One region of the Sodalis sp. RH21 genome, then DNA from elsewhere that is predicted to be linked to it. Evidence: predicted binding sites of a transcription regulator. Region 1 holds the regulator's gene; each other region holds the start of a gene.
The links. The regulator CRP, encoded in region 1, controls carbon source genes, mostly activating them, when cyclic AMP is high. The targets are predictions, from matches to a motif close to ATGTGANNNNNNTCACAT.

Region 1 (7,425 bases):
AGCGGTTGTACCCCCGGCGCTGGTAAGCGCCCTCCGGCTCTCCGGTGGTAATGACCGACCGCCAGTATTTTCCGGCCAGGGCATCGCCGCCGATGCCGCTGGCGAATCCCCGCGCCAGCACCCGGTCAAGCCACTCTTTTAATAACGCCGGGCAGCTGTAGGTATAAAGCGGATGCTGGAATACGATGACCTGATGTTCGCGCAGTAATTGCTGTTCGTAGTGGATATCGATAAAAAAATCCGGATAAATCCCGTAAAGATCATGTACGGTGACATGTTCCAAGGACGCCGCCGCCTGTAGCAACATGCGATTGGCAACGGAATCCTGTGATTCCGGGTGGGCATACAGCAACAAAACTTTGGGCGGCTGTGCGATCAATTCCCCTCCAAAGCGTCGTCAGGGCGCGGGTTTTCCGCTACCATGCTTCGCGAAGTCAGAAACCAGGCTATGTTATCCTGGATAGCATTCAATGATGTCAATTTAACATACTCTTAAACTATGGCGCTTTATGATTGTCTTCTCTTCACTGCAAATTCGTCGCGGTACCCAGGTACTCCTGGATAATGCGACAGCCACGGTTAACCCGGGGCAAAAAGTCGGGCTGGTCGGTAAAAACGGCTGTGGCAAATCAACGCTACTGGCGTTGTTGAAACACGAGCTCAGCGCCGATGCCGGCAATGTCACCTTTCCCGCCAACTGGTCCATGGCCTGGGTCAATCAGGAAACCCCCGCCCTGGACGTCCCGGCAATAGAGTATGTTATCGACGGCGATCGGGAATATCGTCAGCTGGAATCCGAATTACAGCTCGCCAACGATAAAAATGACGGTCACGCCATTGCCACGGTGCATGGCAAGCTGGACGTTATCGAAGCCTGGACCATCCGTCCGCGCGCGTCGAGCCTGCTGCACGGACTGGGTTTTAGCCAGGATCGGCTGGAGCAGCCGGTACGCGATTTTTCCGGCGGCTGGCGCATGCGCCTCAATCTGGCGCAGGCGTTGATTTGCCGCTCTGATTTGCTGCTATTGGATGAACCGACCAACCATCTGGATTTGGACGCGGTAATCTGGCTGGAAAAATGGCTGAAAAATTACAGTGGTACGCTTATTTTGATTTCCCATGACCGGGATTTCCTGGACCCTATCGTAAATAAAATCCTGCATATTGAACAGCAGGCATTAAATGAATATACCGGCAATTATTCATCATTTGAGCTACAGCGTGTGACAAAACTGGCGCAACAGCAGTCGCTTTATCAGCACCAGCAGGAAAAAGTCGCCCATCTGCAACATTATATCGACCGTTTTCGCGCCCAGGCCACCAAAGCCAAACAGGCGCAAAGCCGGATTAAAATGCTCGAACGGATGGAACTGATCGCCCCGGCGCATGTGGATAACCCATTCCAATTCAAATTCCGCGCGCCGGAAAGTTTGCCCACGCCGCTGCTGAGTATGGAAAAAGTCAGCGCCGGCTATGGCGATCACACCATCCTCAACTCCATCAAGCTTAATCTGGTCCCCGGCTCGCGCATCGGCCTGCTCGGACGCAACGGGGCCGGTAAATCGACCTTGATTAAACTGCTGGCCGGCACCCTGGCGCCCCAATCCGGCGCCATCGGCCTGGCCAAAGGCATCAAGCTGGGCTACTTCGCCCAGCACCAGCTGGAGTTCCTGCGCGCCGACGAGTCTCCCCTGCAGCATATGAGCCGCCTGGCCCCCCAGGAATATGAACAGGCGCTGCGCGATTTCCTCGGCGGCTTCGGTTTCCAGGGCGACAAGGTCACCGACCCCACCGCGCGGTTTTCCGGCGGGGAGAAAGCCCGGCTGGTGCTGGCGCTGATTGTTTGGCAGCGCCCCAACCTGTTGCTGCTCGATGAACCGACCAACCATCTGGATCTGGATATGCGCCAGGCGCTGACCGAGGCGCTGATTGATTTTGACGGCGCGCTGGTAGTGGTTTCCCATGACCGGCATTTGCTGCGCTCCACCACCGATGAATTCTACCTGGTCCACGACGGCCGGGTGGAGTCCTTCGACGGGGACGTGGAGGATTACCAGCAGTGGCTGGTAGAACAGCAGCGCCAGGCCGGGCAGGATGACGGCGATACGGAAAACCCCGCGGCGGTGAATACCGCCCAGACCCGCAAAGACCAGAAGCGGCGCGAAGCGGATTTCCGCAACCAGACGCAGCCGCTGCGCAAGGCCATTACCCGCCATGAGCAGCAGATGGACCAGCTCGGCGCCGAACTGGCGGAAATCGAAGCCGAACTGGCGGATTCGTCATTATACGATATCAGCCGCAAGGCCGATCTGACCCTCTGCCTGCAACGGCAGGCCAAGGTCAAAGCGCAGTTGGAAGAGGCGGAAATGGCCTGGCTGGACGCGCAGGAACAGTTGGAAGCCCTGACCCGGGCTTTCGCAGCCGAGTAACCGGTTACGGCGCGGCAGACTGGCGGGCCGCGCCGGCCCGGATTCAGCGCCAGATAAGTAACACGCAGGCGGCGGTCAGCAGGCCCATGGCGACGTTAAATACCGTCCAGGCGCGCTTGCTGCGCAACAGCCTGCCGATCATCGTGCCAAACCCCAGCCAGATAACGCCGGACACCACGTTGACGGTAATAATGCCGATACTGATAGCCCCGACGGAAGTCATATAGCCGTTGCCGCTCAGGCTGAAGCTGGCCACGGCGCCCAATGCCATGAGCCAGGCCTTGGGATTGAGGAACTGCAGCAGCCCGCCCTGATAAAACGGAATAGGCCGGGCCGGCTTGCTGTCGGTATCCAATTGTTCATAGGCGGCGGTGGCAATCTTCCAGGATAACCACAACAGATAAAGGCTGCCCGCCACTTTCAGCGTAAAATGCAGCGAAGGGTAAATGGCGATCAGGCTGCCGACGCCAAAGGCGACCAGCAGCAGTATGCATTGCATGCCGAGCATGATGCCCAGCATCAGCGGCGTGGAACGCCAGAAACCGAAATTGGCGCCGGAGGCAGTCAGCAACATGTTGTTGGGCCCGGGGGTAATGGCGGCCACCCATAAAAAACCCAGCATCGACAAGAAAAGACTTGGTTCATAAAGACTTGGTTCCACGGTACAACTGCCCCCACTATAATTATATTTATGAAGCTAACAGCGCCGCTGAAGCTGCACAAGCCTTAACAGGTGAAATTTCGTCAACATGTTGATTTATTGACTATCGGGACATAATAACGTGATCATTCCATGGGAACAAATCGATCCGGAAACGCTGTATAACCTGATCGAATCCTTTGTGCTGCGCGAGGGCACCGATTACGGCGAACGGGAAAAGACCCTGGCGCAAAAAGTCGAGGATGTCAAACGCCAGCTCAAGCGCGGGGAAGCGGTGGTGGTGTGGTCGGAACTCCATGAAAATATTAATATCATGCCCCGCAGCCAATTCAACGCCCAGCCTGACGATCCGGCGCGCGAAGAATAAAGCGCGCTGGCCCGGCGTCGCTAAACATGATAACAATTATCCTGGGCTTGAGTGCCTGGCATATGTTAATCACGCAGCGTTTCAACCGAGCATAGGGTTACCATGTCGACAAAACACCCAATTATTGCCGTTACCGGCTCCAGCGGGGCGGGCACCACCACCACCAGCCTGGCGTTTCGTAAAATTTTCCAACAGCTGAAAATCAACGCCGCGGAGCTGGAAGGGGATAGCTTTCATCATTTCACCCGGCCGGAAATGGATATGGCGATCCGCAAAGCCCGCGATCTTGGCCGCCATATCAGCTATTTCGGACCGGAAGCCAATGATTTCGGTTTACTGGAGCGTACGCTCCAGCAATACGGGCTGTCCGGACAGGGCGAGTCGCGCAAGTATCTGCATACCTACGATGAAGCCGTGCCGTACAATCAGGTTCCCGGCACGTTTACCCCCTGGCAGCCGCTGCCGGAGCCGACCGACGTGCTGTTTTACGAAGGGCTGCACGGCGGCGTGGTCACCGATCGCCATGATGTGGCGCAGCATGTGGATCTGCTGGTGGGGGTGGTGCCCATCGTTAATCTTGAATGGATTCAGAAACTGGTGCGCGATACCGGCGAGCGTGGGCATTCCCGCGAGGCGGTGATGGATTCGGTGGTGCGGTCGATGGAAGATTACATTAATTACATCACGCCGCAATTTTCCCGTACCCATATCAATTTCCAGCGGGTTCCCACCGTTGATACGTCAAATCCTTTCGCCGCCAAGGCGATTCCTTCGCTTGATGAAAGCTTTGTCGTTATTCATTTCCGCAGTTTGAATCATATTGATTTTCCTTACCTGCTGGCCATGTTGCAGGGTTCGTTTATTTCCAATATCAATACCCTGGTGGTTCCCGGCGGCAAAATGGGCCTGGCCATGGAGCTGATCGTGGGGCCGCTGGTGCAGCAATTGCTGGAAGGGAAAGAAATCAAGTAAGCGCGGGAGCTATTGATACGCCGCGACTAAGCGCGGCGCGCGTGGGTCGGTTATGCGGCGGGAGCGTGGCGTTCGGCGCGCACTTCAAAGCTGTGGGTCACATTGACCGACGCGCCGAGCATCAGGGAAACGGAACAATATTTTTCCGCCGACAGCGCGACCGCCCGTTCAACCGCCTTATCGGTCAGGCCGGCGCCGGTCACGATAAAATGCAGATTGATATGGGTAAACAGCCTGGGCGCCTCTTCACGGCGCTCGGAGGTGAGTTTCACCTCGCAGTCCCGCACGTCCTGCCGCCCCTTTTGTAAAATCGAGACAACATCGATGGCGCTACAGCCGCCGACCGACATCAATACCATTTCCATGGGGCTGGGCGCCTTCTCCCCGGCATTGCCATCCATTAAAATCTGATGGCCGGAGGATGATTCGCCTATAAAAGATAACCCTTCTACCCATTTTACTCGTGCCTGCATTATGATGACTCCAGATAAAAAGCTTTCCAGCAGACTACATTTTTGCTGGAAAAGTGGCAATGTTACCGAACATACTTCATGCTGATGCAAGACAACAGAAGACACTGCTTCAAACCTATGCTAAAAACAAGGCTGGATCGGCCTCATTGATATTGAAAGGGCAAGAGCTCGATCGGAACATCATAAAATACCAGACCCTAATAAGTTCCCTTACGTCGCTCCGTTAACGCGGAGTAAGAGAAAAATACCGCGCCGTAACAGGGAATACGATGTCCTGACTCAGGGACAGCGATGACAAAAGAGGATAACAGCGAATGGTTCTCGGCAAACCGCAAACAGACCCTACTCTCGAATGGTTCCTGTCTCATTGCCATATTCATAAGTATCCATCGAAGAGTACGCTTATACATCAGGGCGAAAAAGCAGAAACGCTTTACTACATCGTCAAGGGCGCCGTCGCGGTGCTGATTAAAGATGAAGAAGGCAAAGAGATGATCCTCTCCTATCTCAACCAGGGGGATTTCATCGGTGAATTAGGCTTATTCGAGGAAGGCCAGGAACGCAGCGCCTGGGTACGGGCTAAAACCGCCTGTGAGGTGGCCGAGATTTCTTATAAAAAATTCCGGCAGCTCATACAGGTCAATCCCGATATCCTCATGCGTTTATCCGCGCAAATGGCCAGCCGTTTGCAGGTGACCTCGGAAAAAGTCGGTAACCTGGCGTTTCTCGACGTTACCGGGCGCATTGCCCAGACTTTGCTGAATTTGGCGAAGCAACCCGACGCCATGACGCATCCCGACGGCATGCAAATCAAGATTACCCGTCAGGAAATCGGTCAGATTGTCGGCTGCTCGCGTGAAACAGTAGGCCGTATCCTTAAAATGTTGGAAGATCAGAACCTTATCTCCGCACACGGTAAAACCATTGTCGTTTACGGTACGCGCTGATAGCGTTTTAAGACAGGCGTGGTGCTCTGTGCCACGCTTTTTCCGCCGGCCGACGGTTTGCCCATAGATCCTATGTGGCGCAGGCTGATTTATCACCCCGAAGTTAACTACGCCTTACGGCAAACAATCGTATTATGCCTGCCCGTGGCGGTAGGCCTGCTATTCGGCAGCCTGCAAAACGGCCTGCTGTTCTCTTTGGTGCCCGCCTGTTGCAATATCGCCGGCCTGGATACCCTGCATAAACGTTTTTTTAAACGCCTGGCCATCGGCGGCCTGCTGTTCGCCCTTAGCAGTACGCTTATCCAAGTGTTGCTGCATCTGGCGGTGCCGCTGCCCGTGATTATGTTCGGCCTGGCGCTGCTGTTCGGCGTGACCGGCGAGATAAGCCCGCTGCACGGGCGCTTATTGCCCGCCGCCCTTATCGCCGCCATCTTTACCCTCGGCCTGGCCGGCAATGTGCCTTTTGGCGTGCCGCCGCTGTTATATATTGCCGGTACCGCCTGGTACGGATTATTCAACGGCCTGTGGTTCTGGCTGTGGAAAGAGCAGCCGATGCGGGAAACCCTCAGCCTGCTGTACCGGGAACTGGCGGATTATATCGAGGCGAAATATAGCCTGCTGACGCAGCATACCGACCCGGAGACCGCTTTGCCGCCGCTGTTTGCCCGCCAGCAAACGGTGATTGACCTGATAGCGCAGGTTTATCAGCAATTGCATATGCTCTCCGCCACTCATCAACAGCAATATAAACGCCTGCTGCGCGCCTTCCAGGTCGCGCTGGATTTACAGGAACATATCGCCGTCAGCCTGCATCAGCCCGACGAAGTGCAAAAGCTGGTGGAACAAAGCCACGCGGAGGCGGTCATCCGCTATAACGCGCGGGTGATTGCGGCGCGGCTGCGGGTGCTGGCCGACGATATCCTGTACCACCGGCCGCCGGGGCGCTTTACCATGGCCAGCGCACTCTCGGCGCTGGAAAAAATCGCCGAACGCAACCCCGACAATCCAGTCGGCCATTTTTGTTATTATCACTTCAGCCGCATCGCGCGCCTGCTGCGCACCCAGCGTCCCCTATACCGCCGCGACGTGATGGCCGACAATCAGCAGCGGCTTTCGTTCTGGCACGCGCTGATAAGCTACTGTTCCCTGAAGTCCATGGCCCTGCGCAACGCCGCCCGTTTAGGGGTGATACTGGCGATCGGCAGCAGTTTCGGATTGATGTTTAACCTGCCCAAACCGTACTGGATTTTAATGACGGTGATGTTCGTCAGCCAGAACGGTTATAACGCCACCCGGGTCCGCATCCAGCACCGGGCGCTGGGGACGCTGGCGGGGTTGTTTATCGCCGCCGGCACCCTGCGGCTGGAACTGGGCGACGGTACGATCTTGCTGTGCATGCTGGTCCTGACCCTGGCGGCCTATCTGGTGCTGCGCAAAAACTATGGCCTGGCGATGACTGGCATGACCGTGACCGCCGTCTATACGCTGCAACTGCTGTCGCTTAACGGCGCGCATTTCCTGGTGCCGCGGCTGGTGGACACGCTGCTTGGCTGTATGCTGGCGTTTGGCGGCATGT
Region 2 (7,425 bases), 100 kb from region 1:
CAGGACCAAACCGGCCTGAAAAACGCCGATTTCAGCCTGGCAGCCTGGCTCACCCTGGAGCATGGCGATATCACCCGGGGCGATGCATTTTTTAGCCAGGGCGCGGCGCGTTGGCAGGAAGGCGATCGGGAACATCGCCTGGACGTGGCTAAACTGGCCTTGCATCTCACCCGGCAAGGCGACGGCTGGCAGTTGGACGCGCCGGTGCTCAATATCAGCGCCGACGGCGAATCCTGGGCCCCCGGCGCGCTGTCCCTGTTCTGGCTGCCGGAAAAAAACCAACTATTCACCCCGGACCGCGCCAGTGAGATTCGCCTGCGGGCCAAAAATTTACGGCTACAGCAATTTACCCCATTCATGCCGCTGGTCTCTTTTATCACGCCGAATCTGCGCGCCCGCTGGCAGGACTTGCAGCCGCAGGGCACTTTATCCACCCTGGCGCTGGATATTCCGCTCAATAATCCCGAGCAGATCCGTTTTCAAAGCGACTGGCGCGACCTCAGCTGGCAGCAGTGGCAACTGCTGCCCGGCGCCGATCATGTTGCCGGCTCGGTGGCGGGTTCACTGGCCACCGGCCGGTTAAATCTAGCGCTCGCCAACAGCACGCTGCCCTATAAAGATATGTTCCGCGCGCCGCTGGAAGTGCAGGGGGCGCATGCCACGCTGGACTGGCAAAACGGCGATCGCGGCCTGGAACTGTGGGGCAAAAATATCGACCTGCGGGCCAGCGCGCTGTGGGCGACCGGCGATTTTTATTTTCATCAGCCGGTTAACGGCGCGCCGTGGCTGGATATCCTGTCCGGTATCCGCCTGTATGACGCCGCCCAGGCTTGGCGGTACTTCCCTGAGCCGCTGATGGGGACTCATCTGGTCAACTATCTCACCGGCGCCTTGAAAAGCGGCCGGGTGGATAACGCCACGCTGGTATTTGCCGGCAATCCCAAGCAATTCCCCTTTAAACATAACGATGGACAATTTGAAGTCCTGGTGCCGCTGCGCCACGCGGATTATGAATTTGAACCGGGCTGGCCGCTGCTGACCAACCTGGATATCGATTTGGATTTCCTGAATGACGGGCTGTTTATGCACACCGCCCAGACGCAACTGGGGGACGCCACCGGCACCGATGTCGCCGCGACCATACCCGATTATTCAAAACAATTGCTGCTGGTGGATGCGGGCATTAAAGGGTCGGGCAAGGCCATCGGGGATTATTTTAATAACACGCCGCTGCAAAAATCCCTGGGCGAGGCGCTGGAAGAACTGCAGATCGGCGGCGATGTTAGTGGGGACTTACATCTTTCCATTCCCTTGACCGGCCAGCCGGTCACCGCATCGGGTAAAGTCAATTTAGCCAATAACAGCCTGCTGATAAAACCGCTGGGCACCACCATGAAAGATCTGAGCGGCCAGTTCCGGTACAACAACGGCAACCTGGACAGCGATCTGCTGACCGCCCAATGGCTGGGGCAACCGGTGAATGTACGCTTTACCACCCAGGAACAGGAAAAAGGTTTTGATATCAAGGTAGACATGCAGGGCGACTGGGCGGTGAACCGCCTGCCCGGCGTGCCGGAACCCATTGAAAAGCTGGTAGGCGGCCATGCGTCGTGGCAAAGCATCGTGGCGGTGACCTTGCCGTTTAAAGGCAAAACCACCTACAGCGTCGATGTGACCAGCGATCTGAGAAATGTAAGCAGTCACTTACCTCCACCCCTGGATAAACCGGGCGGACAGGCATTTCCGTTGGCCGTCAAAGCCCAGGGCGGCCTGTCCGGTTTTAACTTAAGCGGCCGGGCCGGCAAGAACAATGCGTTTAACAGCGAATTTTTGCTGGGCAAACAGGTGGCGCTGACGCGCGGCGCGTGGGCCACCGATGGCGGCAAAATCCCGCCGCTGCCGGCGGGAAAAAGCCTGACCCTCGATTTGCCGGCGCTGGACGGTGAAAAATGGCTGGCGTTAATGACGCCACAGTCCCGCTCGACGGGCAAGGCGATGGCCAGCCGCTTCCGCTTCCCGGACGCCCTGACGCTCAACACCCCCGCATTAACCCTGGCCGGGCAGCAGTGGCGCGATCTGACGCTGACGCGCAGCAATACCCTGGGCGGCAGCCTGATCGAAGCCAAGGGCAAAGAAATCAACGGCAAACTGGCCATGGCGGATAACGGACCGTGGCATGCGGATCTCGGCTACCTTTACTACAACCCCATGTGGGCCAAAGGCGCGCAAACCGCGCCGGATGCGCCGCAAAATAGCCTCTTCAGCGACGACGATCCGACGATCTCCTTCAACGACTGGCCCGCGGTGCAACTACGCTGCCAGGAATGCTGGATCATGGGACAAAACCTGGGCAAGGTCTCCGGCGATATCGCGCCGCAGCAAAACACCCTGGCGCTTAGCCACGGCGTGGTGGATACCGGTAAAGCGCGCCTGACCCTGGACGGGGGCTGGACGCGCAACGGCAAGCACAATTTGACCTCGCTTAAAGGCAAACTTAGCGGTAAAAATATCGGTGAAGCGACGGATTATATCGGCTTTGAAACCCCGCTGCGCGACGCGCCCTTTGACGTGGACTACGATCTGCACTGGCAGGCGCTGCCCTGGACGCCCGATATACCCAGCCTCAGCGGCGTATTACACGCCGATCTCGGCAAAGGCAAAATAGACAATATCAGCAGCGGCCAGGCGGGGCGGTTATTACGGCTGGTAAGTTTCGACGCGCTGTTGCGTAAACTGCAGTTTGATTTCCGGGATACGTTCGGCAAAGGATTCTATTTCGATTCCATCAAAGGCACCGCCTGGCTTAAAAGCGGCGTACTGCATACCAACGATTTACTGATCGACGGACTGGAAGCGGACATTGCCATGAGCGGCAACGTTGATTTCACGGCGCAGCAAATCGACATGGAAGCGGTAATCGCGCCGGAAATCTCGGCCACCGTCGGGGTCGCCGCCGCCTTCGCCATCAATCCGGTGGTGGGGGCCGCGGTATTCGCCGCCAGCAAGGTGCTGGCGCCGCTGTGGAACAAAATCTCGGTAATCCGCTATCATATTACCGGCAGCCTGGACCAGCCGAGAATCGAGGAAGTGTTGCGCCAACCGCGCCAGCCAACCGCTAAAGGCAAATAATCAGTACCTATTTGACGTTGCCGGGGAATTGCCGCAGTCTATAAATATGACTATACAGATTGTTTGCAATTTTATTATTCCAGCCGTTGCTGGCCAATCCATCTTAAAAAAGAGTGAAAACCTATGAGTCTGGCATTTGTCAGTGAGCAATTACTCGCGGCCAACAACCTGAGTCACGAAGACCTTTTCTCCCTACTGGGCCAGATGACCGAACGCCGTCTGGATTATGCCGATCTCTATTTTCAATCCAGCTACCATGAATCCTGGGTCATCGAAGACGGCATCATCAAAGACGGCTCGTACAATATTGACCAGGGCGTGGGCGTGCGCGCGGTCAGCGGTGAAAAAACCGGCTTCGCTTATGCCGATCAATTAACCCTGAACGCGTTACAGCTCAGCGTCAACGCGGCGCGCAGCATCGTCAGCGAACAGGGCAACGGACGCGTACACACCCTGGGGGAAGTTCCCTATAAAACCCTCTACCCGCTGCTCGACCCGCTCAACAGCCTGCCGCGCGAAGAAAAAATCGCCTTGCTGCACCGCGTGGATCAAGTGGCCCGCGCCGCCGATGCCCGGGTACAGGAAGTCACCGCCAGCCTCTCCGGCGTCTACGAACAAATCCTGGTAGCCGCCACCGACGGCACGCTGGCGGCGGATGTACGGCCGTTGGTACGCCTGTCCATCAGCGTACAGGTTGAACAGGACGGTAAACGCGAACGCGGCTCCAGCGGCGGCGGCGGCCGTTTTGGCTATGACTTTTTCCTGGCGACCGCCGACGGCGACGTCCGCGCCGACAGCTGGGCCCGGGAAGCGGTACGCATGGCCCTGGTCAACCTCTCCGCCATAGCGGCGCCGGCCGGCGCCATGCCGGTGGTACTCGGCGCCGGCTGGCCCGGCGTACTGCTGCACGAGGCGGTAGGACACGGCCTCGAAGGCGACTTCAATCGCCGCGGCACTTCGGTATTCAGCGGCCAAATGGGCCAACTGGTGGCCTCTCCGCTCTGCACCGTGGTGGATGACGGCACTCTGGCCGGCTTGCGCGGCTCCCTGGCCATTGATGACGAAGGCGTGCCCGGCCAATACAACCTATTGATCGAAAACGGCATCCTCAAAGGCTATATGCAGGATAAACTCAATGCCCGCCTGATGGGCGTCCCCCCCACCGGCAACGGCCGGCGTGAATCCTACGCCAACCTGCCCATGCCGCGCATGACCAACACCTACATGCTCGCTGGCGCATCCACTCCCGCGGACATCATCGCCAGCGTCGAATACGGCCTCTACGCGCCCAACTTCGGCGGCGGCCAAGTGGACATCACCTCCGGTAAATTCGTCTTCTCCACCTCCGAAGCCTACCTGATCGAAAACGGCCGCGTCACCAAACCGGTCAAAGGCGCCACCCTTATCGGCTCCGGCATCGAAGCCATGCAGCAAATCTCCATGGTCGGCAACGACCTGGCGCTGGACAAAGGCGTCGGCGTTTGCGGCAAAGAAGGACAAAGCGTACCGGTGGGCGTCGGCCAACCCACCCTCAAACTCGACAACCTCACCGTCGGCGGCACCGCCTAACGCCGACCCGCGCTCGCCGCATCCGCGGCGAGCCGTATTAAAGGGAGACCGTGCCGTGGGGCCGAAGCGGGCAGGGTTTTCCCGCCCGCCGGAGCGCTCCCCGGTGCGGTAGGCCCGCCATCAGCATACTCGCGGCGAACCGTGTTAAAAGGCACCCGCGCCATTCACGAATTATTATCCTGCCGGAACGCCTGATACACCGACGCCACATTATTAAAATATTCCTGCAAATAATTAATACACACCTGCACCTTAAGCGGCAGCTTATCCTTCTGCGTATACACCGCATATACCGGCCGCGGATCCGAAAGATAACGATTAAACAAAATCTCCACATTCCCCTGCTTAATCTCATCCAGCACCCACATAATCGGCACATACGCAATCCCGGCCCCCGCCGTCAGCCAACGAATCAGCGTCTGCGAATCATTAGTAGCGAACCGCCCCTGCGGCGCCAAATGCAACGTAATCCCCTCCGGCGCAATCAGCTCGAACTCGCTATCCGGCCTTACGTCATACTCCAGCCACGAAAAATTCACCATATCGCTCGGCTTCTCCGGCGCACCGTGCGCCGCCAAATAACTCTTGGCGGCGCAAACCACCATCGGCATCGCCCCCAGCCGCCTGGAAAACAGACTCGAATCCTGCAACGCTCCCACCCGCACCACCAAATCCAAGCCATCGGCAATCAAATCCGGCGCGGGAATCCCCGTCACCAAATTCACCGACAACCCCGGATACTCCTTCAACATATCCGCGGTCATGGCCGCCAGCACATTATGCGCCATGGTGGACGAACTACCGACGCGCAGCGTCCCGATCGGCGTATTGTTAAAAGCATATAACTGTTCGTGCACCTCATTAAACTCCAGCAACATCCGCCGGCAACCCTGATAATAAATCTTCCCCGCTTCGGTCAGCCCGATACTGCGGGTACTGCGGTTCAGCAGCTTCACCTGCAGCTCGTTTTCCAGCTTGGCCACGGTCTGGCTTATGGACGAAACGCTCATCTGCAACTGCCGGGCCGCGGACGTAAACGATCCTCCCTCCACCACTTTGGCGAAGACCATCATGCGCTTCAGTCTTTCCATTATTAACTCTGAGTGAAAAGTGATTTAGATCACATAACATTGAAAATGTCAGGTATTAAGGGCTATTATACATCCGTCGGTTCATCAGATCGCGCACCTTCCCCGCAATGACTTTACTGTATTTATTGATTTGAAATAAACAGTAACATTCTGGGTAGGTCTTAGCCAATCTATCTTGACCCGCTACATCCGCCGGAAACCTCCATCGGTCAACTTCCTGAGAACTACACTCATCCGGCGCGTATGCCGGCAACCGCGATCCATGGCCGCGGGAATTATTGACGCTGGCAGACGCCGAACAGTGCGCAACGCCAGCCATGGGTCTAAAGGGAAAGGTAAGGAAAAGTAATGAGTTTGCTCCCGGTTATGGTGATATTCGGCCTGTCATTTCCCCCGGTATTTTTTGAATTGCTGGTCTCGATGATCCTGTTTTTTCTGCTACGCCGGTTACTACAGCCGACGGGCATTTATGACTTTGTATGGCATCCGGCTCTGTTTAATACCGCCCTGTATTGCTGTTTGTTCTATCTGATTTCTTGTCTTTTCGTCTGAGGTCGCTGTGAAAACTGTTGCAACAAAAATAATCAGAATCGCGATAACTCTGTTACTGGTGCTCATTGCCGCCATCGCTATTTTCCGGGCATGGGTGTTTTATACCGAATCGCCCTGGACGCGCGATGCGAAATTCAACGCCGACGTGGTGGCCATCTCCCCCGATGTCAGCGGCTTGCTCACCGAAGTGCGGGTAAACGATAACCAACTGGTGCAGCGGGGACAGGTACTGTTCGTGGTCGATCAGCCACGCTATCAGCAAGCCCTGGACGAAGCCCAGGCCGACGTGGACTACTACCAGTCCCTGGCGGCCGAGAAACGCCGCGAGGCGGGCCGGCGGCTGCGCTTAGGCACCAGCGCCATGTCGCAGGAAGCCATCGACCAGTCCAGCAATGACTCCACCATCGTGGGCCATCAGCTTGCCAAGGCGATTGCCGTGCGGGATTTGGCCAAAATCGATCTGGAGCGCACCACCGTGCGTGCCCCGGCGGAAGGATGGATCACCAATCTTAACGTCCATGCCGGCGAATTTATCACCCGCGGCACCGTCTCGGTGGCGCTGGTGAAGCGCAACTCATTTTATCTGCTGGCCTATCTGGAAGAGACCAAACTGGAAGGCGTGCGGCCGGGTTATCGCGTGGAAATCACTCCCCTGGGCAGCAACCGGGTATTCTACGGCACGGTGGACAGCATCTCCGCCGGCGTCACCAATAGCAGCAGTTCGGTGGATGCCAAAGGTATGGCCACGGTGGATTCCAATCTGGAATGGGTGCGTCTGGCGCAGCGGGTGCCGGTAAAAATCCGTCTCGATGCGCAGCAAGGCGACCTCTACCCCGCCGGCACCACGGCGACGGTGGTCATCACCGGCAACAAAGATCGCGATCAAACCCAACTCTCGCCGATGATGAAACTGATCCATCGCCTGCGCGAATTCGGCTAAGCGGATGACCCACTAATGTTCCAGCCGCTGTTTATCCGCTGCCGCTTCGCGGTCAAACTCACCTTCGCTATCCTGCTGGCGCTGTTTCTCGGCTTTCATTTTCAATTGGAAACGCCGCGCTGGTCGGTGTTGACCGCCGCCATC
Region 3 (7,425 bases), 1.6 Mb from region 1:
TCGCTTTCCGCTGACCTATATTATGGAAGCCGCCGATGACATCTCTTATTGCATTGCCGATCTGGAAGATGCGGTGGAGAAAAAGATCTTTACCGTCGAGCAGCTTTATAACTATCTGCATGAAGAATGGGGGCCGGTGGAAAAAGGCGATTTGTTCCAGCAAGTGGTCGTGCAGGTATTTGATAAGATAAAGCGTAGTCAGGGGTTGCGCAGCGGCGACCAGTTCTTTATGTATTTGCGGGTCAATACCGTGGCCTGCCTGGTGCCCCATGCGGCGCAGCGTTTTTTAGATAATATCTCGCCGATATTCGACGGCTATTTTAATCAGGCGCTGCTGGAAGACTCCAGTCCGGCTTACCGATTGCTGAAAATATTTAAAGCGGTCGCTTTTAAACATGTGTTCAATCATCCCGAAGTCGAGCAACTTGAATTGCAGGGCTATCGGGTGATAAGCGGCCTGCTGGAGATTTACAACCCTTTGCTGGAGATGCCTTTGCCGGCATTTCAAGAGCTGGTGGCGAAGGATTATCACCGGGATTATATGATTCCCACCCGCCTGTTCCATAAACTGTCCACCAAGCATCGCCTGGCATATGGTGAAGCGGTAGCGCAATTAAGCCACTATCCGCAGCGCCAGCAGCCGATGATGGAATTTTATTATCGGGCGCGTTTAATTCAGGACTATATTAGTGGTATGACCGATCTTTATGCGTGGGATGAATACCGGCGGTTAATGGCCGCGGAGTAAACCGGCCAGGAAATAGGGTGGATTTTTGTAAACTGGCCCAATATTTATTTACCATTGTGACTTTTTTGGCACTGAACTTCGGGTTATTTCATTAATCTCACGGATATGACCACAGCAATGGGTCTGCATAATTACCTGATACTCATAGTCGAGACAACACTAGATGAAAAAAACGAATTTGGTCCTGAGTGCGCTGGCGTTAAGTTTGGGGCTGGCGCTGAGTCCCGTGTCCTCCTTCGCGGCGGAAACCGCCTCGACCAACCAGCAACTCCCGAGTCTGGCCCCCATGCTGGAGAAGGTGATGCCGTCGGTGGTCAGTATTAGTGTTGAAGGCAGCGCCCCGGTCAGTTCGGCGCGGGTGCCGGAGCAATTCCAGCAATTTTTCGGCGAAGATTCGCCGCTGTGCCAGGATGGTTCGCCTTTCCAGGCGTCCCCCCTATGCCAGGGCGGCGGCGGTGAAGGCGACGGCAATACCCCGCCGGCTAAAGAGAAATTCATGGCGCTGGGCGCCGGGGTGATTATCGATGCCGGGAAAGGTTATGTGGTAACTAATAATCATGTGGTGAATGACGCGACCAAAATCCAGATTCAGCTGTACGATGGCCGCCGGTTCGATGCCAAAATCATCGGCAAAGATCCCCGCTCGGATTTGGCGCTGGTGCAGTTGATTGATTTTAAAAATCTGACCGCGATTAAAATGGCCGATTCGGAACAGCTGAGGGTAGGGGATTATACCGTGGCCATCGGCAATCCGTACGGGCTGGGGGAAACGGCTACGTCGGGCATTGTTTCCGCGTTGGGCCGCAGCGGGCTGAATACTGAAAATTACGAGAACTTTATCCAGACCGATGCCGCCATCAACCGCGGGAATTCCGGCGGGGCGCTGGTTAACCTGAACGGCGAGCTGATAGGCATCAATACCGCGATTCTGGCGCCGGACGGGGGCAATATCGGTATCGGTTTTGCCATTCCCAGCAATATGGTGAAAAACCTGACCGCGCAGATGGTGGAATATGGCCAGGTAAGGCGCGGCGAGATCGGCATTTTGGGTGCCGAGTTGAATCCCGAACTGGCGAAGGCGATGAATGTCGATGCCCAGCGCGGCGCATTTGTCAGCCAGGTGTTGCCTAAGTCGGCCGCGGCTAAGGCCGGGGTCAAGGCCGGCGATATTATCGCGACGATGAATGGTAAGGCGATCGGTAGTTTTGCCGCGTTCCGGGCCGATATCAGTTCGCTGCCGGTCGGTACGAAGGTTTCACTGGGCTTGCTGCGCGATGGCAAACCCCTGAATGTGGTGGTGACCCTGGAGCAAAGTACGCAATCGCAGGTGGATTCAGGGTTTGTGTTTACCGGCATTGAAGGGGCGGATTTGAGTAATACCCAAAATGGCGATCAGAAAGGCGTCAAGGTGGATAATGTCAAGGCCGGCAGTACCGCGGCGAAAGTTGGCCTGAAGAAGGGCGATATTATCCTGGGGGTCAATCAGCAGCCGGTGCAGAATTTGGGCGAGTTGCGTAAGATTTTGGATACCAAACCGCCGGTATTGGCGTTAAATGTGCAGCGCGGCGATACGACGATTTATTTGCTGGCGCAGTAAGAGCCGCCGCCCGCTGCGGGGCCGGTGCCGGCGGGTCTACCATGCCGTGGGGCGCTCGGGCGGGCAGGAAAACCATGCCCGCTTCGGCCCCATCGGCATGCTCCCCCTTTAACAGGGCCTGCTGCGGGTCCGGTGCCGGCGGGTCTACCATGCCGTGGGGCGCTCGGGCGGGCAGGAAAACCATGCCCGCTTCGGCCCCATCGGCACGGTCCCCCTTTAACAGGCTCGCTGCGGGTTGGGTGATAGCGGGTCTACCATGCCGTGGGACGCTCGGGCGGGCAGGAAAACCATGCCCGCTTCGGCCCCATCGGCATGCTCCCCCTTTAACAGGGCCTGCTGCGGGTCCGGTGCCGGCGGGTCTACCATGCCGTGGGGCGCTCGGGCGGGCAGGAAAACCATGCCCGCTTCGGCCCCATCGGCACGGTCCCCCTTTAACAGGGCCTGCTGCGGGTCCGGTGCCGGCGGGTCTACCATGCCGTGGGGCGCTCGGGCGGGCAGGAAAACCATGCCCGCTTCGGCCCCATCGGCACGGTCCCCCTTTAACAGGCTCGCTGCGGGTTGGGTGATAGCGGGTCTGCCATGCCGTGGGACGCTCGGGCGGGCAGGAAAATCATGCCCGCTTCGGCCCCATCGGCATGTTCCCCCTTTAACAGGCTCGCTGCGGGTTGGGTGATAGCGGGTCTACCATGCCGTGGGGCGCTCGGGCGGGCAGGAAAATCATGCCCGCTTCGGCCCCATCGGCATGCTCCCCCTTTAACAGGCTCGCTGCGGGTTGGGGCTTGAGTTGCGTGCCTGTGGCGATACGTTTTTTCGCGATCAGAATGTGATATCCCCCACAAAATTAGTGAGTAAGACTCTCCTTTATGCGTTTGCACAATGTATGAGCGTCGGCGCGCGTATACAATAGGGCAAAGGGCTTAACGGGATGGGGGACAGGATGGCTACATATCATCTTGATGCGAAACTGGCACAAGAAATTGTGGCAAGAACAATGCAAATTATCGACAGTAATATCAACGTGATGGATGCCCGGGGCCGGATTATCGGCAGTGGCGACGAAGAACGTGTCGGTGAATTGCATGAGGGAGCGTTACTGGCATTGTCCCAGGCCAGGGTAGTGGATATCGACGACGGGGTGGCACGGCATCTGCATGGGGTGCGTCCCGGGATTAATCTGCCGCTCAAAATCGATGGCAATATTGTCGGCGTTATTGGTTTGACCGGCAATCCCAGCCAGCTAAGGCAATACGGTGAACTGGTCTGCATGACGGCGGAAATGATGCTGGAGCAGGCGCGTTTACTGCACATGCTGGCGCAGGACAGCCGGCTGCGCGAGGAACTGGTGCTTAATTTGATCCGCGCCGAGGAAGTCACTCCGGCGCTGATTGAATGGGCGCAGCGCTTGGGGATTGATATCAACCAGCCCCGGGTGGCCGCGGTAGTGGAAGTGGACAGCGGCCAGTTTGGCGTGGACAGCGCCATGGCGGAATTGCAGCAGTTGCAGACCCTGTTGACCACGCCGGAGCGGGATAACCTGATCGCGATTGTTTCGCTTACGGAAATGGTGGTGTTGAAACCGGCATTAAACAGCCACGGCCGCTGGGATGCGGAAGAACATCGCCGCCGGGTGGATACGCTATTCTCGCGCATGACCGAAAGCAGTCGTTTGCGGGTCCGTATCGCCCTGGGCAACTATTTCCCCGGCGCCGGCGGCATCGCGCGGTCGTGGCGCACCGCCCGCACCACCATGGCGGTGGGCAAGCAGCGGTTGCCTGAACAACGCCGTTATTTTTATCCCGACCTGATGCTGCCGGTACTGCTCGACAGCCTGCGCGGCGGCTGGCAGGCCAGTGAACTGGTGCGTCCGCTGGCCAAACTCAAGGCGATGGATAATAACGGCCTGCTGCGCCGCACGTTAATCGCCTGGTTTCGCCATAACGTCCAGCCGACGCCAACGTCCAAAGCGCTGTTTATACACCGCAACACGCTGGAGTACCGCCTGAACCGCATCTCGGAAATGACCGGCCTGGATCTGGCCAACTTCGACGACCGCCTGCTGCTCTACATTGCCCTGCAACTGGATGACGAAGCCTAAGTCCCGCTATCACCGGTCCCACAGCGAGCCTGTTAAAGGGGGACCATGCCGTAGGGGTCGAAGCGGCCATGGTTTTCCTGGCCGCCGGAGCGCCCCACGGCATGGTAGACCCGCCGGCACCAAACCCGCAGCGAGCCTGTTAAAGGGGGCGCGCCCCGCGCTCCCGTAACCCCCTCTCACCTCACCAGCGCCGGCCGCTTGCGATCGAACGTCCAGCCCGGGATCAAATACTGCATCGCCGCCGCATCATTGCGCGCACCCGAAGGCATCTTCTTATAAAGATCGTGCTGCTTCTCAAGCAGCGCCATATCGATCTCCACCCCCAGCCCCGGCTTATCCGTCAACGCCACGGCGCCGTTAATGATTTGCAGCGGTTCCTTGGTCAAATGCTCCCCTTCCTGCCAAATCCAATGCGTATCCAACGCGGTCGGCTTGCCCGGCGCCGCGGCGCCCACCTGCACAAACATCGCCAGCGAAATATCAAAATGATTATTGGAATGGCAACCCCAGGTCAAACCCCACTCATCGCACAGCTGGGCCACGCGGATCGCGCCCTGCAACGTCCAGAAATGCGGATCGGCCAAAGGAATATCGATCGAATTAAGCTGTACCGCATGATTGAGCTCACGCCAATTGGTAGCGATCATATTGGTCGCTACCGGCAGACCGGTGGCGCGCTTGAACTCCGCCATCACCTCACGCCCGGAAAAACCCTGCTCGGCGCCGCACGGGTCCTCGGCATAAGCCAAAATGCCCCGCATATTTTTACACAGGCTGATAGCTTCCCGCAGCGACCAGGCACCGTTGGGGTCGATGGTAATGCGCGCATCCGGAAAACGTTTGGCCAGCGCGGTCACCGACTCGATCTCGGTTTCACCGGCCAGCACGCCGCCCTTAAGCTTAAAATCCTTGAACCCATAGCGGTCCTGGGCGGCTTCCGCCTGGCGCACCAGCGTCTCGGTCGTCATGGCCGCCTCGCGCCGCAGGCGATACCACTCATGGGACGCCGTTGCCGGCGTGGCCTCATAAGGCAAATCGGTCAGGTTCTTATCACCGACATAAAACAAATAACCCAGCACCGGTACGCTATCGCGCTGCTTGCCCGGCCCCAGCAGTTCCGCCACCGGCACGCCGAGGTGCTGGCCCAGCAAATCCAGCAGCGCGGCTTCCAGCGCGGCCACCGCGTTAACCCGCAGCTCAAAGGTCCAGGCGCCTTTGCCGAACGAGTCGAAGTCATCCGTCACATGTCCTTGGTGTACGTCATGCACAATGCGGTTAAGCGTCGCCAGCGGCTGGCCAATCACCCGCTGGCGCGCGTCGAGCAGCGTAGTAAGAATCACCTCGCCGCCGGGGGCTTCACCTACGCCGGTACGTCCGGCGTTATCGGTCAGAATTACGATATTGCGGGTAAAATAGGCTCCGTGGGCGCCGCCGATATTCAGCAACATACTGTCATGGCCCGCCACCGGAATGACCTGCATCGCCGTCACTATGGGTGCGCCGGAAAAATCGCCGTTATCCATTATTTTCTCCTGTCGTAGCTAATAGTGGTTGCTCTACGCATCAGCATGCCTAAGATAATCGGCGTCTTGCGGGCCGCCGACCGTGAATTTTCTTTATAGCGCAATAGCGCAAAGAACCGGAAAACACGCCGCCGCAACCGGCGCACAGCCATGAGCGCGTATTTGCCATGAGATGATGGTAGCGCTGTCATTTTTCGGCCGGAAACATTACGGGGCCGCTATCGAGAAAGGAAGTATAAGTTTTGCAGGGGAGCTGCACATTGTGCTAATGACTTAATGGAAAAAAATAATACGTCAGGTTTTCAGGCAAAAGAACAGGGTGCTGTGATCGCTATCGCTAAACATAAAAAAGGCCGGGACTACCGGCCAAAGTTCTACAAGTGTCAAAGGTAATTAAGTGGCAATCAGGTCACCGGCGCCGGGTTGAATACGGACAGCGCATTATGGATACCCCATTGATCGGACCAGGTTTTCTTACGGCCGCTGGCGATATCCAGGATCAGTTCAAACAATTGCCAGCCCACGTCTTCAATGGTCGCTCTGCCGGTGGCGATGGACCCGGCGCTGATATCCATCAAATCAAACCAGCGATCGGCCAGCGCGTCGCGCGTCGCCATCTTGATCACCGGCACGGCAACCAAACCGTAGGGGGTACCGCGGCCGGTGGTAAATACCTGTACGGTAATGCCCGAGGCCATCTGTTGGGTACCGCAAATAAAATCACTGGCGGGGGTGGCGGCGAAAATCAGTCCCTTTTTCGTCGGACGCTGGCCGGGGGATAGCACTTCCACAATGGCGCTGGTGCCCGATTTTGCAATAGATCCGAGCGATTTTTCCACGATATTGGCCAAACCGCCTTTTTTATTGCCCGGGGTGGTATTGGCGCTGCGATCGCTTTTGCCATCGTCAAGGTAGTTATCATACCAGGCCATTTCCTCCAGCATCCGGCGTCCGACCTGCTCGTCAGCCGCCCGCGGCGTCAGCAGATGGATAGCGTCGCGTACTTCGGTGACTTCGGAAAACATGACCGTGGCGCCGCAGCGCACCAGCAGGTCCGAGGCAAAACCCACCGCCGGATTGGCGGTAACGCCGGAGAACGCGTCGCTGCCGCCGCACTGCGTACCCACCACCAGATCGGATACCGGACAGGTTTGGCGCTGGCGGGAATTCAGACGTTGCAGATGATCTTCCGCCACCCGCAGAATATCATCCACCATGGACTTGAAGCCCACGTGTTTCTCGTCCTGTAAACGGGTGATGCTCACTCCCGGTCGTTCCACCGCGATGGGAATTTGATCCTCGGTACCGGCCAGCAGGCGTTCGGGCGGCAACTTTTCGCAGCCCAGGCCGATCACCATGATTTCGCCGCCGAAATTAGGATTAAGGGCGATATTATGGATGGTGCGAATCGGCACCACCGCGGCGGGCGCATTAATGGCCACGCCGCAGCCGTACAGATGAC

Region 2: aaeR (HTH-type transcriptional activator AaeR) is a predicted target of CRP. The motif match lies at 5,807-5,824, and genes of this name have one in related genera.
Region 3: ACL2XP_RS21290 (CdaR family transcriptional regulator) is a predicted target of CRP. The motif match lies at 3,167-3,184, and genes of this name have one in related genera.

Annotation. Positions count from the first base shown of each region.
Region 1 is NZ_CP178732.1:219,170-226,594, reverse strand. It holds gene kefG (glutathione-regulated potassium-efflux system ancillary protein KefG) at 1-376, opposite strand, end outside; gene ACL2XP_RS01000 (ABC transporter ATP-binding protein) at 510-2,429, shown strand; gene ACL2XP_RS00995 (LysE family translocator) at 2,473-3,051, opposite strand; gene ACL2XP_RS00990 (YheU family protein) at 3,212-3,457, shown strand; gene ACL2XP_RS00985 (phosphoribulokinase) at 3,560-4,429, shown strand; gene ACL2XP_RS00980 (OsmC family protein) at 4,480-4,902, opposite strand; gene crp (cAMP-activated global transcriptional regulator CRP) at 5,217-5,849, shown strand; gene ACL2XP_RS00970 (YccS/YhfK family putative transporter) at 5,922-7,425, shown strand, end outside.
Region 2 is NZ_CP178732.1:319,470-326,894, forward strand. It holds gene yhdP (AsmA2 domain-containing protein YhdP) at 1-3,129, shown strand, start outside; gene tldD (metalloprotease TldD) at 3,253-4,698, shown strand; gene aaeR (HTH-type transcriptional activator AaeR) at 4,863-5,789, opposite strand; gene aaeX (p-hydroxybenzoic acid efflux pump operon protein AaeX) at 6,138-6,341, shown strand; gene aaeA (p-hydroxybenzoic acid efflux pump subunit AaeA) at 6,349-7,281, shown strand; gene aaeB (p-hydroxybenzoic acid efflux pump subunit AaeB) at 7,297-7,425, shown strand, end outside.
Region 3 is NZ_CP178732.1:4,600,879-4,608,303, reverse strand. It holds gene dgt (dGTPase) at 1-748, shown strand, start outside; gene degP (serine endoprotease DegP) at 912-2,345, shown strand; gene ACL2XP_RS21295 (hypothetical protein) at 2,562-2,852, opposite strand; gene ACL2XP_RS21290 (CdaR family transcriptional regulator) at 3,283-4,440, shown strand; gene ACL2XP_RS21285 (enolase C-terminal domain-like protein) at 4,617-5,963, opposite strand; gene garD (galactarate dehydratase) at 6,368-7,425, opposite strand, start outside.